DNA from 2 places in the Paenibacillus sp. p3-SID867 genome. Region 1 is predicted to be linked to the other one. Evidence: riboswitches for the same ligand, from Rfam matches in the RefSeq annotation. Region 1 holds a riboswitch; the other holds the start of a gene.
What was found. A riboswitch is a leader RNA that binds a small molecule or an ion and turns the genes downstream of it on or off. The one in region 1 is predicted to bind S-adenosylmethionine.
Positions count from the first base shown of each region.

Region 1 (7,245 bases):
GGAAGGTTATAAACCCATCCAGATTAAGCTCAGGCGCCTCGTTCAGGCATTGATATATGCCTTCCGACAGCTTGCGTTTGCGGCTCTGCCAGAAGTCCCCGGACGGGCCTTCCTCTTTTTGCAGGAGCATCAAAAACCACTGCAGGATCCGCCCCGCTTCTTCCTCATCATCAAACTCGAATTCCGAGAACATTAACCGTGCAGCAATCTCCTGCTCTTTCTCTTCCATAATATAAGCAGTGACTGCTTCGGCAGTGAGCCGGCGCAGCGTGTCGGCCGATGCGGTCCATGAGGACAGCGGAAGCTTGCCGGAGCACGTCCAAATTACGCGGTCATCCGAAGCGCTGAATGTGAATTTCAGCTGCTTGCATTGTTTATGTAGCTCTTTCTGCTTGTCTGACAATATACGGTGAAACGCCTTTTTCTCGTCTTCCGTCCGTGTACCGACAGAAATGCTGAACAGTTCCATGGAATCACTCCTTTCGAGTTCCCTTTTCAGTATATGGGGACCCGCTCGGGGATATACGGAACTCCTGCTTGGAAAAACAAGCAAGTCCGGAAAATATCTAATCAACGGCCGCATCCTAAATATGTCCATCAACGCACATACTCTCTGATGTAAATTAAAAAGGCGGACCGAGTTGCTCGGCCCGCCTTGCGGATCTACATGAAGTATAGAATTAGTTCTGCATAACGAAGTCACGCTCAACGGTGCTGTTATCTTCGAACACGCGCAGAATATCATACCGGGTGTTGCGTTGAGCCGGGATGTTGCCGGTCTCCCGGATCAATTGAATTATCGATTCAATATTGACCTTATAGACGGCTCCTGCGGAAGAAACCACGTTCTCCTCCATCATCGTGCTGCCAAAGTCATTGCAGCCGTAGCTGAGTGACAGCTTGCCGATTTCAGGTCCCATCGTTACCCAGGAGGATTGCAGATTCGGAACGTTATCGATCGCCAAGCGACCAATGGCTACCGTCTTCAAGTACGCCTCCGGCGTTTCGCGCTCGCGCTTAAGGTTCGTATTGTCCGGCTGGAACGTAAATGGAATGAAGGCCAGGAAGCCTTTGGAATCATATCCGTTCTGAATGCATTCATCCTGAGCATCACGTACGCGAAGCATATGTAACGCACGCTCTTCCATCGTTTCACCCAGACCGATCACCATGGTAGCCGTCGTGTTCATGCCGACTTTATGGGCCGTCTGCATGACATCCATCCACTGGCGCCATGTGCCTTTCAGACGACTGACCTTTTTGCGGATACGATCATCCAAAATCTCGGCCCCGCCGCCAGGCAATGAGTCCAGACCCGCGCTGTGAAGCTCGCGCATCACCTCTTCGAGCGTAAGCCCGGAGATCTCCACCATTTTCATAATTTCCGCCGGGGAGAAGGAATGCATCGTGATGTTAGGAAACCGCTTCTTAATGTTGCGAAGCAGGTCGGTATAATAATTGAAAGGCAAATCCGGATTGACGCCGCCCTGCATCAGAATTTCAGTACCGTTCACATCCTCGGTTTCCTGAATCTTCTGGAAGATTGTTTCATCGGGCAGTACATAGCCCTCGGAAGAGCCGGGTCTGCGATAAAAAGCGCAAAAACGGCAGAATACATCACATATGTTTGTGTAATTGATATTCCGGCCGATAACAAATGTCGTGATAGGATCCGGATGCAGACGCTTTGTCATCACATCCGCCGCATGACCAATTTTCTCAATCTCATCACTTTCAAAAAGCGTTACGGTATCTTCCAGGTTCAAACGCTCACCGCGTAAAGCTTTATCCAATATACGGTTTACCGCACTCATTCTTGCAGCCTCCCTACTTAGAGCAAAATAACAAATCACCAGCAAAACTTTTTCTATCTCATCCTACCACAATCCGGCATTAAAAACGACATCCCGTCCGTGACAGGATGCCGAATTCTATGATTTGGCAAATCTTTAAATAACGTTCCTTGCTTCGCGCAAATCTTTAGTAACTGGCAGCAAAAGCCCGATCCAGATCAGCAATCAGATCGTCCACATCCTCGAGTCCGACCGAGAAACGGAGCAAGCCATCCGTAATTCCGCGTTCATGCCGAACCCTCTCGCCCATGGCCGCATGCGACATCATTGTCGGATACGACAGGATGCTCTCCACGGCTCCCAGGCTGACCGCGACCAGCGGCAGCTTCACATGGTTCAGCACCTGCTTGGCGCGTTCGCCTGAGCCGACGTCAAAGGAGATGACCGCGCCATAACCACTCGATTGCTTCTCATGGACTTCACGTCCCGGATGATTCAAGAGGCCAGGGTAGTACACTTGCTCAATGTCGCTTCTCCCTTGCAGCCATGCCGCCAGCTTGGCCGCGCTTTGCTCGGAGTGGGCCATACGTGTGCTGAGTGTTTTCATTCCGCGCATAAGGAGCCAGGAATCCTGGACCCCAAGGACCGTGCCCAAACCATTTTGCAGCTGCTTCAGTTGGTCTCCCAGCTCCTCGGTTCTGGCTACCGCGAGACCTGCCAGCACATCGCTGTGCCCGCCAAGGAATTTGGTCGCGCTATGGATCACGATATCCACGCCGAATTCAATCGGACGCTGGTAAAACGGCGTCATGAACGTATTATCCAGCAGGGTAAGCAGGCCTTGCTCCTTCGCCCAATCCGTCACCGCACCAATGTCGGTAATTTTCAGGGTCGGGTTTGAAGGAGTTTCCATATAGACGGCTTTCGTATTCGGTTTGAGGGCCGCCTTCACCTGATCCAGATCGGTCATGTCCACGAAGGTGCTCTCGATGCCCATACGGCATAAAATGCTGGTCAGCAAGCGGTAGGTTCCGCCGTACACATCCTCCGTCACGATCATATGATCCCCCGCACTGAGCAGCATGAACGAGCTGGAGATCGCTGCCATACCGGAAGCATAAGCGAAACCGCGTACGCCTCCCTCCAAAAGGGCGATATAATCCTCCAGCGCCTGCCGAGTCGGATTGCCGGAACGGCTGTAATCGTGTTGCGGCGGGTTAAAGATATCTTCATGGTGAAACGTCGAGGCTTGATAGATCGGAACGCTCGAGGCGCCGGTTGCCCGGTCGATTTCCCCGCCGAAATGCAATAGTTTTGTCTCGAAACGCAGTTCTTCCTCGTGTCCCCGTTTAGCAGCTAACTGCTTGGTTTGCGTTTCCAATCCGGATGGACCTTTATCGATGCTCATTCTCCCGTGCTCCCTTCCACTTCAGCCATGGCCGCGCTCAGTGCAGCATCCAAATCCGCGATCAAGTCATCCGCATGCTCGATGCCGACCGAGAACCGGAGCAAACGGTCATCCACGCCGATTGCTTCCCGAATCTCAAGCGGGATGTCCGCATGGGTCTGAACGGCAGGGTATGTCATCAGGGACTCAACGCCCCCCAGGCTTTCAGCGAACGCAATCAGCTTAATGTGCCGCAGCACGGGCTCCACATAACGGGCGTCCTTCACCTTGAAGGAGAAGATGCCCGTGTTGCCGCTGGATTGACGATTCTGGATGTCATGTCCCGGATGGTCCGGCAGGGCAGGATAATACACCTCGCCGATCGCCGGGTGAGTTGTCAAAAACGTTGCCACTGCGGTTGCATTCGTCTCGTGCCGATCCATGCGCAGCGCAAGCGTCTTCATTCCTCTCATCAGCTGATAGGAATCCGTCGGGCTTAACACCGCGCCGATGGAGTTATGAAGGAAAGCCATCTCCTCCGATAGTTCCTTGCCCTTCGTTACGATGATCCCCGCCAGCACATCGTTATGTCCTCCCAAATACTTGGTGGCGCTATGTATAACGATATCCGCCCCAAGCTCGATGGGTCTTTGGAAATACGGAGTAAGCAGCGTATTATCCACGATGCTGATCAGTTGATGATGCCTTGCCCACGTACAGACGGCTTCGATATCCGTAATCATCATCAGCGGATTGGTGGGCGTTTCGATAAATACAGCCTTCGTGTTGGGCCTTCTTGCCCCTTCCAGCGCATCCCGGTCATTCGTGTCCACGTACGTAGCCGTAACGCCGAACTTGGACATAATCCGCTCCAGCAGCCTATACGTCCCACCATACAGATCCAGCGATACAATCAGATGATCCCCTTGACCGAACAAAGCAAAAATCGTCTGAAGGGCTGCCATGCCCGAGCTGCAAGCAAAGCCGGCATCGCCGGATTCCAGCTCGGCGCAGGCGTCCTCCAGTACCGACCGGGTCGGATTTTTCGTACGGGCGTAGTCAAACCCCGTGCTCTGGCCTAATTTGGGATGGCGGTATGCCGTAGCCTGATAAATCGGAAAATTCACGGCTCCGGTTACCGGTTCTTGCACCGAGCCGATCTGTGCCAGCCGGCTCTCTATATTAAAAGGTTTCTTCTCCATCACAAACTCTCCTCCCGTATACGGCTATATTTGCGGACCAATATCGTATGGCGTTTCCTGATATACATAGTAATTGAGCCAATTAGTAAATAATAAGTTTGCATGCGCCCGCCATATGGATGGAGGCGTCCTTGTTGGATCATTATTCGGATAATAGTTGCGCGGCAGTTCGATATCCATGCCCTTGGCAACGTCCCGGTCATACTCCCACTTCAGAGAGTCCGCATCATACTCGGAATGCCCTGTGGCAAAAATCTGCTTTCCATCCCGGCTTGATACCAAATAAATGCCTGCTTCCTCGGATTCGGACAGGATGACCAAATCGTCAATGCCTGTAATGTCTTCGCGCCGAACTTCCGTATGGCGGGAATGCGGAACAAAGAACATTTCGTCAAATCCGCGGAGCAGCTTGGTACATGTTTCATTGATCGTATGTGGAAATACGCCGAAGCATTTTTCCTCAAGGCTGTATTTCGGCACGCCGTAATGATAATAAAGTCCGGCTTGCGATGCCCAGCAGATATGGAGCGTGGAGGTTACATGCGTCTTGGTCCATTCAAAAATTTCAGTAAGCTCATCCCAGTAATTCACTTCTTCAAACTCCAACTGCTCGACCGGAGCGCCTGTAATGATCATGCCGTCAAAACGACGGTTCTTCACTTCTTCAAAGGTTTTGTAAAATGATTTCAGATGCTCAGCCGACGTATTCTTCGAAACGTGCGAACTCGGGTGAAGAAGGACAACATCCACCTGGAGCGGGGAGTTACCGATCAATCGCAGCAGTTGGGTCTCCGTCGTTTCCTTGGTTGGCATCAGGTTCAAAATAGCGATCCGCAATGGGCGGATATCCTGATGAAATGCGTGACTCTCATCCATGACAAAAATGTTTTCTCCAGCCAGAACTTCCTTTGCCGGCAAGGCATCCGGAATTTTAATCGGCATCGTGGCTCACTCCTTCGAAATATGAAATGATACATCCATAAAAAAGCTGTGAGAAAGAGCGTTAGACTGTATAAACGCAAGAAGACCTTTCTCGAAGTAGAGAAAGGTCATCATATACGTATCACAATGCGCCTCTCTCATCTGTCAGACTATACAACGGCTTCAAAGAAGCGTCGTATCTCCTGCAAGAATTAGCACCGTGCGATGTTGCCGCCGGTTGCCGGGTTTCATAGGGCTAGTCCCTCCACCTGCTCTTGATAAGATTTCGCTTTATTCAGTTGTCTTAAATTGTTCGTAATTGATACTTACTTTAAATCATTCCCAATTTTTCGTCAAGAACCTTTTCATAAAGTCCGTCACACTTCACCGAAGGTTTCCATACCCTGTACAAATGGCCCTTGGCTGCACCGGATTTCAACTTGAAAGGTCCTACACCCGGCGTTATACTAGACAAGTGCTGTTTAAAACCGAGTATGAAAGAGGTGACATGGAAGATGGACGGTGACCCGAGCCAGAAACTGGATGCACAAGACGCACAACCGCATAGGATTAAGATCAGCTTACCGGCAGAGGGCGGCGTTATTTTTCATGCGCTTTTTATCGTATTCTAACCTTCCTTGATTATGCCCGTATACCGGTGGGCTGATATCCTGTGCCTTTACTGCTTAACCAAGCAGCTTGTATTTGACAAAGGAGTGATATCAGATGAAAATCCGGTTGGTCGATTCGGGCGTATTTACCCCTGTTGATGACATCGAAATGACGCTGACACCTCCGGCCAGCGGCTTCTACTGGCTGGATGCGGACGTGGATGATTTAGCCGAACTGCAGCCCCTCTTCTCCCTGCATGATCTTGCGGTTGAGGATTGCCTCAGCGAAGAGGAGCAGCGTCCCAAAATTGAAATATACGAGAACCACTATTTTATCGTCGTGAACAGCATCCGGTTTGACGACGAAGAGATTTTCCTTCGGGCATTGAATGTTTTCCTGGGCAGACATTTTATTATTACGGTGACCAAGCAAAAGATCCACGAGCTTCGCACCGTTAAACCGCTTCTCTGGGAGGATGAAGTCAGCACGCCTGACCGCTTCCTCTATCTCTTGATCGACCTTGTGACGGACAACTATTTCTCCGTCGGGGACCGCATCGAGGCGCGGATTGAAAAGCTGGAGGAAGACATTCTGATGCATACCAAAAAATCCCACCTCAGCGAGATCATCGGTCTGCGAAGCGAGATTCTTTGGTTGAAAAAGGTGCTTGGACCGCAGAAGGAAGTTATCAATACACTTAACAAAAAAGATCTCCGGCTGATCGATGACCAGCTGCAAAAATATTTCAGCGATATCTATGAAAATGCCGTGAAAATTTCCGAAACCTTCGAAACTTATCGAGATCTCATGGGGAACCTACGAGAGGCTTACCAATCCAGTATCGCCAATCGGGCCAATGAAATCATGCGCGTGTTTACCGCCATTACAACGATCTTCATTCCACTGACGCTGATTACGGGCATTTACGGCATGAACTTTGACAATATGCCTGAGCTTCACTGGGAATATTCTTATTATGTAGTTATAGGCGTCATGATTTCTGCCGGTGCTCTCATGTTTTATCTGTTCCGTAAGAAAGACTGGATATGAATACTCGAAACCATCAGGACGGATCTCCCTGCCGCAAGGGAATCCGTCCTGTTTCATTACCTGGAATTAGCCTGCGTTCGCTTTACCAGGTTCTTGCCGCCGGAAGCGTATCCTGATCAGGCGCAGCCGCTCATACAGCTCCTCCGTTCCGCCAATCTCTTCTACCTCTCCATTGTGAGCTTGTCCTTCTCCATATACCCGTTGTAATACGGGTTTAAGAAATGTATCGCCCAGCTCCTCAAAAGCCTTCCATACCGTCGCCTGCTCGGTAGCCGTCATC
Region 1 is NZ_JAMBDM010000011.1:224,174-231,418, forward strand. Features, by position in the region: gene M4D81_RS22865 (putative sporulation protein YtxC) at 1-469, opposite strand, end outside; gene mqnC (cyclic dehypoxanthinyl futalosine synthase) at 681-1,814, opposite strand; gene M4D81_RS22875 (aminotransferase class I/II-fold pyridoxal phosphate-dependent enzyme) at 1,981-3,201, opposite strand; gene M4D81_RS22880 (PLP-dependent transferase) at 3,198-4,382, opposite strand; gene metA (homoserine O-acetyltransferase MetA) at 4,407-5,324, opposite strand; SAM riboswitch class I at 5,459-5,588, opposite strand; gene corA (magnesium/cobalt transporter CorA) at 6,030-6,965, shown strand; gene M4D81_RS22895 (HRDC domain-containing protein) at 7,032-7,245, opposite strand, start outside.

Region 2 (7,245 bases), on a different contig from region 1:
TCAAGTATTCTAAATCTTCTTTAACTATAAAGAGTCTTGGTTTCCCTCGTGGAACCAAGACTCTTTTTTTTGAGATTAAAAAATATATAAGTTTTCAGCGGAGCATAAGCAATTCTTTAACGCATTTATATGTTTAAGGGGGCCCCGCAAAGTACAAAAGAAGTTGGAATAACCATCGAAGCATGGACTCCACTTTGTGGGGTGATTTTAGGTTATTCCGGTTTAATCAACGGACGGATCGGATCCAGCCCGCCGGATATATCCATGATATTACCGGTAATGAAATCCGACTTATCCAGGCATAAATATTCGATCACCCTGGCGACGTCCTCCCCGCTTCCCGATCGTCCGCGCGGGGTCAGCCCGTCTTGGATGCCCGATACCTCATCGATGGTCTTCTCCTTGTTGGCTCCGCGAATATCCCCCGGACAGATCATGTTCACGGTGATCCCATACGGGGCTTCTTCCACCGCAAGCGTCTTCGTAAAGGATACCAGGCCCACTTTAGCGGCAGCGTAGGCTGAACGCTGAGGCCACGCGCGGGCTTCTCCCGCATGTCCGAATCCAAAGTGGATGATGCGTCCCCACTTTTTCTCCCGCATGGCAGGCAGAACACGGTGGTCCAGCAGCATGACGCCGGTTAAATTGCCATTCACCATATGTACGATTTCGTCGCGGCTGTACTCCGAGAATAGACGACGTTCCCGAATGAACGGACCTGCGTTGTTCACCAGGATATCGATGCTTCCCAGCTGCTCCTCCGTCTGATCCACCAATGAATACAGCTCACGCTCGCTGGCGATATCGGCTTTAATCGCAATGGTTTTGACACCAAACCCCTCGATTTCGCGGGAGAGCGCCTCCGCTTCATCCTTGCTGTTTACATAATTTATAGCCAAATGACATCCCTGCCGGGCTAACGACAGCGCCGTCATTTTCCCCAATCCTGTCGCACTGCCTGTAATCAGCGCCACTTTTCCCTTCAAGGCTTTCCCTCCTCAGATGGATATCCTTCCTTCAGTATAAAAGATTTGATAAGGCCTAACAACTTGCAAACCCGCAGAGAGGGCCCATTATACAAAAAAAGAAAGGGATTATCCATAAAGACCCACGGTCTTTTGGATAATCCCTCTCTTCTCGGATACGATGAAACTTATGTTCAGCATCATCGAGCCTTGGTGCTCGAATTAAAATGCCGGAATGACAGCACCTTTGTACTCTTCTTTAATAAAGGTCTTCACGTCCTCGGAAGTCAGCGCCTTCGCCAATTTTTGAATGGCATCGGAGTCTTTGTTGTCCGGACGAGCTACCAGCAGATTGGCATAAGGGTTCTCTTTGTCTTCGATAAAGAGCGCATCCTTTGTTGGATCCAGTCCCGCTTCAAGCGCGTAGTTCGTGTTGATGACAGCCAGATCCAGCTCATCGAGCATACGCGGCAGCATCGCGGCTTCAACTTCTTTGAACTCCAGGTTCTTCGGATTTTCCACGATATCCTTAGCGGTAGCTTCAAGCTTGGTTTCATCCTCCAGCTTAATGACGCCATTCTTGGACAGCAGGGTCAATGCACGGCCCGCATTCGAAGGATCGTTCGGGATTGCTACAACAGCTCCATCCTTCAGCTCATCCGCTGATTTAATGGATTTGGAGTAAGCACCCAGCGGCTCCACATGCACGGCAATCACGGACTCCAGGTCCAGTTTGCGCTCTTTGATTTCATTATCCAGGTAAGGCTTGTGCTGGAAGAAATTCGCGTCGATTTCCTTGGAATCCACTTGCGTATTAGGCAGAACATAATCCGTGAACTCCACGATTTCCAGGTTTACACCTTCCTTTTCAAGCGCCGGTTTGATATGCTCCAAAATTTTGGCGTGTGGTGAAGGCGAAGCACCTACTTTCAAGGTTACGGTCTCTTGAGCGCCGCCTCCTGTTGTTCCCCCTGGCTCAGCCGCGTTATCCGCAGGCTTGCTGCCGCACGCTGCCAACACCGTAACCAAGGTCAAGCTGATCAATGCCAATGTCCATTTTTTCATTTCTAAAACTCTCCCTCCGAAAAATATATTATTTATATGTTGTCTTCCTTGAAGCCTCATCAATCCCGTTATTTTCTTGTAAAATGCCGCACCAGACGATCCCCTGCCATTTGCAGCAGCTGTACCAGCACGATCATCAACACGACGGCCAGGATCATAATCTCGGTCTCATAACGGTAATATCCATACTTGATGGCCAAATCGCCCAAACCGCCGCCGCCGACTTGACCGGACATCGCGGTATACGATACCAGGGTTACAATCGTGATGGTCATCCCAGCCAGCAAGCCCGGACGAGCCTCCGGAAGGAGAACCCTCCATATGATTTGGCTTGTCGAGGAGCCCATGGCATGAGCCGCTTCAATGACCCCTTTGTCCACCTCATTCAAGGCGGTTTCTACGAGTCTGGCGAAGAAGGGCGCCGCGCCGATCACGAGCGGTGGAATGGTTCCCAGCACGCCATACGAAACACCCACAAGCGATTTGGTAATCGGGATCATCGCAACGATCAGGATAATGAACGGAACCGAACGCAGGATGTTCACAATGAACGACAGGATCGAGTAACCGAAGCGTACCACACCGGATGTGGATCTAGCGGCCATGTAGAGCAGCACGCCAATCGGCAGTCCGATAATGAAGCTGAACAATGCCGATGCCCCTAGCATCCGCAGGGTATCCAAGGTTGCCGTCCATATTTCTTTCCAGTCGATCTGGGTAAAATCGAGTCCGAACATTAATGAATCACCTCCACGTCTAATCCTTGTTCCAGCAGCTTCCGGATCGTATCTTCGATGGCGCCCTCTTCCCCTTCAAAACGGACAATGAGTTGGCCGTACGGCGTTTCTTTGATCGTGGAAATGGTGCCCTGCAGAATTGCAAAATTCACGCCCGTCTCATGTACAGTATGGGACAGAATTGATTCGTACGTTTTCGATCCAAGGAACGTAATCTGCACCGCCCTTGAAGGTCCGTTTGCCTGTCCCTGAATGGCCAGCCGGAGCGCTTCGCCGCTGTCCATCTCCTGACGGATAAATTCCTGGGTTACCTCATGCTTCGGCTTCAGAAACACTTCCGTTACCGGGCCTTGCTCCACGATGCCGCCTTGATGAATGACAGCGACCCGGTCGCATATGCTCTGAATCACATGCATTTCATGGGTAATCAGCACGATCGTCAGATGAAACTTTTTGTTAATGTCCAGCAGCAGGCGCAGGATCGAATCCGTAGTCTGCGGGTCAAGCGCAGAGGTCGCTTCGTCGCACAGCAGCACTTCCGGGTCGCTCGCGAGCGCTCTGGCGATGCCCACCCGCTGCTTCTGGCCCCCTGATAGCTGGGACGGGTATTTATCCCGATGCGCCTCCAGGCCAACCAAAGCCAATAACTCGGATACTTTGCGTTCCAGTTCGGCCTTCGGCGTCTTGATCAGACGCAGCGGAAACGCAATGTTATCGTACACCGTCGCCGATGACAACAGGTTAAAGTGCTGAAAAATCATGCCGATTTTGCGGCGTTCCGCCTGAAGCTGCTTCTTGCCAAGCGACGTTAAGTTCTTACCGTTCACCCACACCTCGCCCGAGGTGGGACGTTCCAACAAATTGATACAACGGATCAATGTACTTTTACCTGCACCGGAGTGTCCGATCACTCCGAAAATTTCTCCTTTTTCAATCGACAAATCCAATTCGGACAACGCAGTTGTTAAAGTTCCGGCTTTTCCGTACTGCTTCGTCAATTGCTTGAGCTCAATCAATCCGATAATCCTCCTTTTTCCGTAGCTTCATATCTATTTACCCAAAAGAAAAGAGCCTCTTTTTGTAGAATCAAAAAGGGCCCTCTTTACGTAAAAGTCAACGCCTTTTCTCATCTGTCAAAGCCAAGGATATCCTATAGCTTTGAAGGAATTAGCACCATGTCACTCCAAGCGTCATCGCGTTAAGCAATTACACGCTTAGAGTCGGTTGCCGGGCTTCATCGGGCCTGTCCCTCCGCCTCTCTCGATAAGAAAACATCGATATGAAATTTTTCCGATTAATTTGATCTGATTTGATAACAATAGTTAGTATAGAATCTTTTCAGGTTTTTGTCAAAAGGAATTTCATGGCGATTTTGTGCCTAAGTCCTGACTCCATTTTTCGCCCAAAGCTTGTTCGTATATTTATAAGAGGCCGCCAGACTCCGGCATACCATATCAACACCCTGTTTGAGATCGTCCAGGTGCTGGCCGATATCCTCCAGCTCGATCTTGTCCGACAGTCCTTGATGACGCTGCCACAAATCATCCTGCATCTCGGAATTCATGTAATGGATTTCGGCATTGCGCCGTTTCCGGAGGGTGTTCAGCGGTGTTTTGTAACGATCCTTGATCTCCTCCAGCTCTTTGGCCAGCTCTCCGTGGGCCTTCAGGAATTTAAACTGCCGCAGGACCGTAAAATAAGAGAAATGCGCTTTCACCTTGGAGGTTTGAAGATCATACAAATCGTTCAACACCGTCCCCAGCTTGTCAAGGATCGAGAATACGCGGATGAAGCCGTTTTTGTAAAAATACACATACCGTTGATATTCTCCTTGCTCCTGAATCGACATGTCATCGATGTAACCCGATTGGATCGATTGACTGAAATGCCTGGCCGCATTCCAGCTCTGTTCCAGCTCATCCAGGGAAACGATCAACCCCCGGGTCCAAATCTCAAGCTTGCGAAAATCATGCGTCGGATCCTGATTTTTCTCCATTTCCTTCTGCAGCAGCCGGGTTGTTTGGACCATCGATTCGATGGCTTCCTCAAGCAGGCCGTTATTCTGCCGGGGCTGTTCCCCAAGTAACATACGAAGCATGGCAGTACCCCCTCGCGTCATCAGATTAACCTTGGTTCTTGGATCGCTATTTGCCAAAATAGGGAATCCACCGCGTATCAATCGTTTTCACGATATCCTCACGCAGGAATAACTCATCCGGGTATCCCGGTTTCATTCGTTCATCCATAACCAGGGGATTGTTCTTATAGGATGCCCCCGAAATGACCAGACAACCCCCATCTCCTTGAGATCGGACAGGTCGAGCGGATGGCTTGGTTATCATCGGCTCCCCCCTTACTATACAACAAAGCCCTCGAGGCAAGCTCGGGGACTTTGCATAAACAATGTTGTCTGAATTCGATCTTTTTTGTTTCATGGTTTTTGCTTTTTTTCTTATACGATCTTTTCGCGAGGCATGCTATGATCCGGCCGCATTTCGGCTTTAACCGGTCTGCTGAGCTGCCAAACCCTGACACTTAAATAACACAGTACGCCGAATAAGGCGGAGATCAGCAAGGTATGCCCCAGTGCGGAGAATACGTAAACCTCCTCGTTATGCATCGTTGCCATAATGAGGGCGCCGCTGAACACCTGCAGCAGACAGAGCACAGTTGCCGAGATGCCCAGCATCTGGATCTCCCGGTTGTCGCGGTTGCGCCAATATGCAAAATGCCCCATCACCGCCACAATGATCAGCAGCAGAAGCGCCGCCACGCGGTGCATGAAGGCGATGCCTACCCCTCCGCTCAGCTCCGGTATCACTTCCCCGTTACACAGCGGCCAGCCGGAGCACCCTTCCCGGGAATCGGTATGGCTGACGAATGCACCGATATAAACCACGATGTAACTGTACAAGGCTGTGCCCCATACTAAATTGCGGAAGCCCTTGCTTACTCGAGGCAGACGCTCCAAGTCTAGGGGCCCCTTCGCCTGTTCTACCCGCCGCATACCCAGAGCCAGCATGACAGAGCTAGCAAAGGCAATCAGCGAGAAGCCAAAATGCAGCGCCATAATCGCAGCCGATTGAGGCTTAACCACCGCAAGAGCACCCATGATCGCCTGTACAATAACGAATACCGAGGTCCCGATAACATAAGCCATCAAATCCCGGCGATCCCGCTTGTACTTCCAGAACGCAATCAGCGAAGCGAGCGCCGCCAAACCCGCCATTCCGCTAACCGCCCGGTGGGAATACTCAATCATGGAGGATACCGTGTAAGCGGGAACAAATTTACCGTTGCACAGCGGCCACTCCTGACCGCAACCGAGTCCCGAGCCCGTCTTTGTCACAACCATGCCACCGAACGTCGCGCAGAACATAACTAAGCATGTTATGTAACTCAGCCATTTTAGTTGTTTATCATTCAATTATCTCACCTGCTGCTCCTAATCATTCACTATTTAAACCTTTACAGGATCGCATCGTACACAGTCCACATTTCATTATACCTGATTCTGTCGCTACGGTCACTTGAGCGATTGTGACAAAATGTTCAAATTTGAGAAAAACCTTCATGATCCAGGTACTTGATTTCATCGCCCTACTTCTATCCGATATGTAAAACAACACCGCCGCCAGTTATCAATCAAGGCGGCGGTGCTATGGTCACCCTTACTTATGAATCGTACTGTATACGTCCACAGCACGCTGCAGGAAATCTTCAATCTCCTGGCGCGATTTGCGGAGTTTGTTAACATAGCGAACCAGCTCGCGTCCATCGGAGTATGCAACAAAGCTGGGGATACCCAAAATATTTTGCTGCTGACTCACGTCACCGACAGCATCGACGTCAACCTCTACCAGAGTCAATTGGTTTGAGAACTTCGTCTCAACCTCCGGCATGAATGGATCGATAAACTTGCAATCGCCGCACCAGTCTGCTTTAAATACGGCAACAGTCAGTCGCGGAGACTGGATTGCAACCTGAAATTCTGCTTCCGAAGTGATTTTTTCCATTGATTATCTCCCCTTTACGTCGAGTTCCTTCACCCTTAGTGAATCAAAATGTTGAGTGGAAGTCAAATTTTAGAGCATACTGACATTATGATGTTCACAGGCAGGGATTAACCATCAGAAAGTGCAGGTGACCCCCGAATGCACTCGAACGGAGTCAAAAATAAAAAAAACCAGGGCAAGGATGTATGGTCATGGGCGGCAGCCATTCCGCAGGCCCTGACAGAATCATGGTCGGGGATGATTGCATCATGGAGATTCTCCTTAAAACTCAGGACAAGCAAACACGAATTGCAATGGGACCCTGCAGCGGTAAGGGGAATTCGCATAAAACTCAAGGAAATCCTCTCCTCCCATCCCTACCTGCAGCAGAGCGTTTCCCCGTTTCCGTACCCTTCCATGCAAGGGTATAGCGATATTCGGATTCATGAACCAGGTGCAGATGTTCAGCTATCACAAGAAGAG
Region 2 is NZ_JAMBDM010000010.1:222,940-230,184, forward strand. Features, by position in the region: gene M4D81_RS21435 (NifU family protein) at 1-13, shown strand, start outside; gene M4D81_RS21440 (SDR family oxidoreductase) at 213-986, opposite strand; gene M4D81_RS21445 (MetQ/NlpA family ABC transporter substrate-binding protein) at 1,188-2,030, opposite strand; gene M4D81_RS21450 (methionine ABC transporter permease) at 2,099-2,767, opposite strand; gene M4D81_RS21455 (methionine ABC transporter ATP-binding protein) at 2,767-3,783, opposite strand; SAM riboswitch class I at 3,891-4,037, opposite strand; gene M4D81_RS21460 (Cthe_2314 family HEPN domain-containing protein) at 4,146-4,865, opposite strand; gene M4D81_RS21465 (hypothetical protein) at 4,912-5,109, opposite strand; gene M4D81_RS21470 (COX15/CtaA family protein) at 5,220-6,194, opposite strand; gene M4D81_RS21475 (thioredoxin family protein) at 6,439-6,783, opposite strand; gene M4D81_RS21480 (DUF2515 family protein) at 6,922-7,245, shown strand, end outside.
Region 2: linked by a shared signal. The riboswitch ahead of M4D81_RS21455 (methionine ABC transporter ATP-binding protein) and the one ahead of metA (homoserine O-acetyltransferase MetA) in region 1 are both predicted to bind S-adenosylmethionine.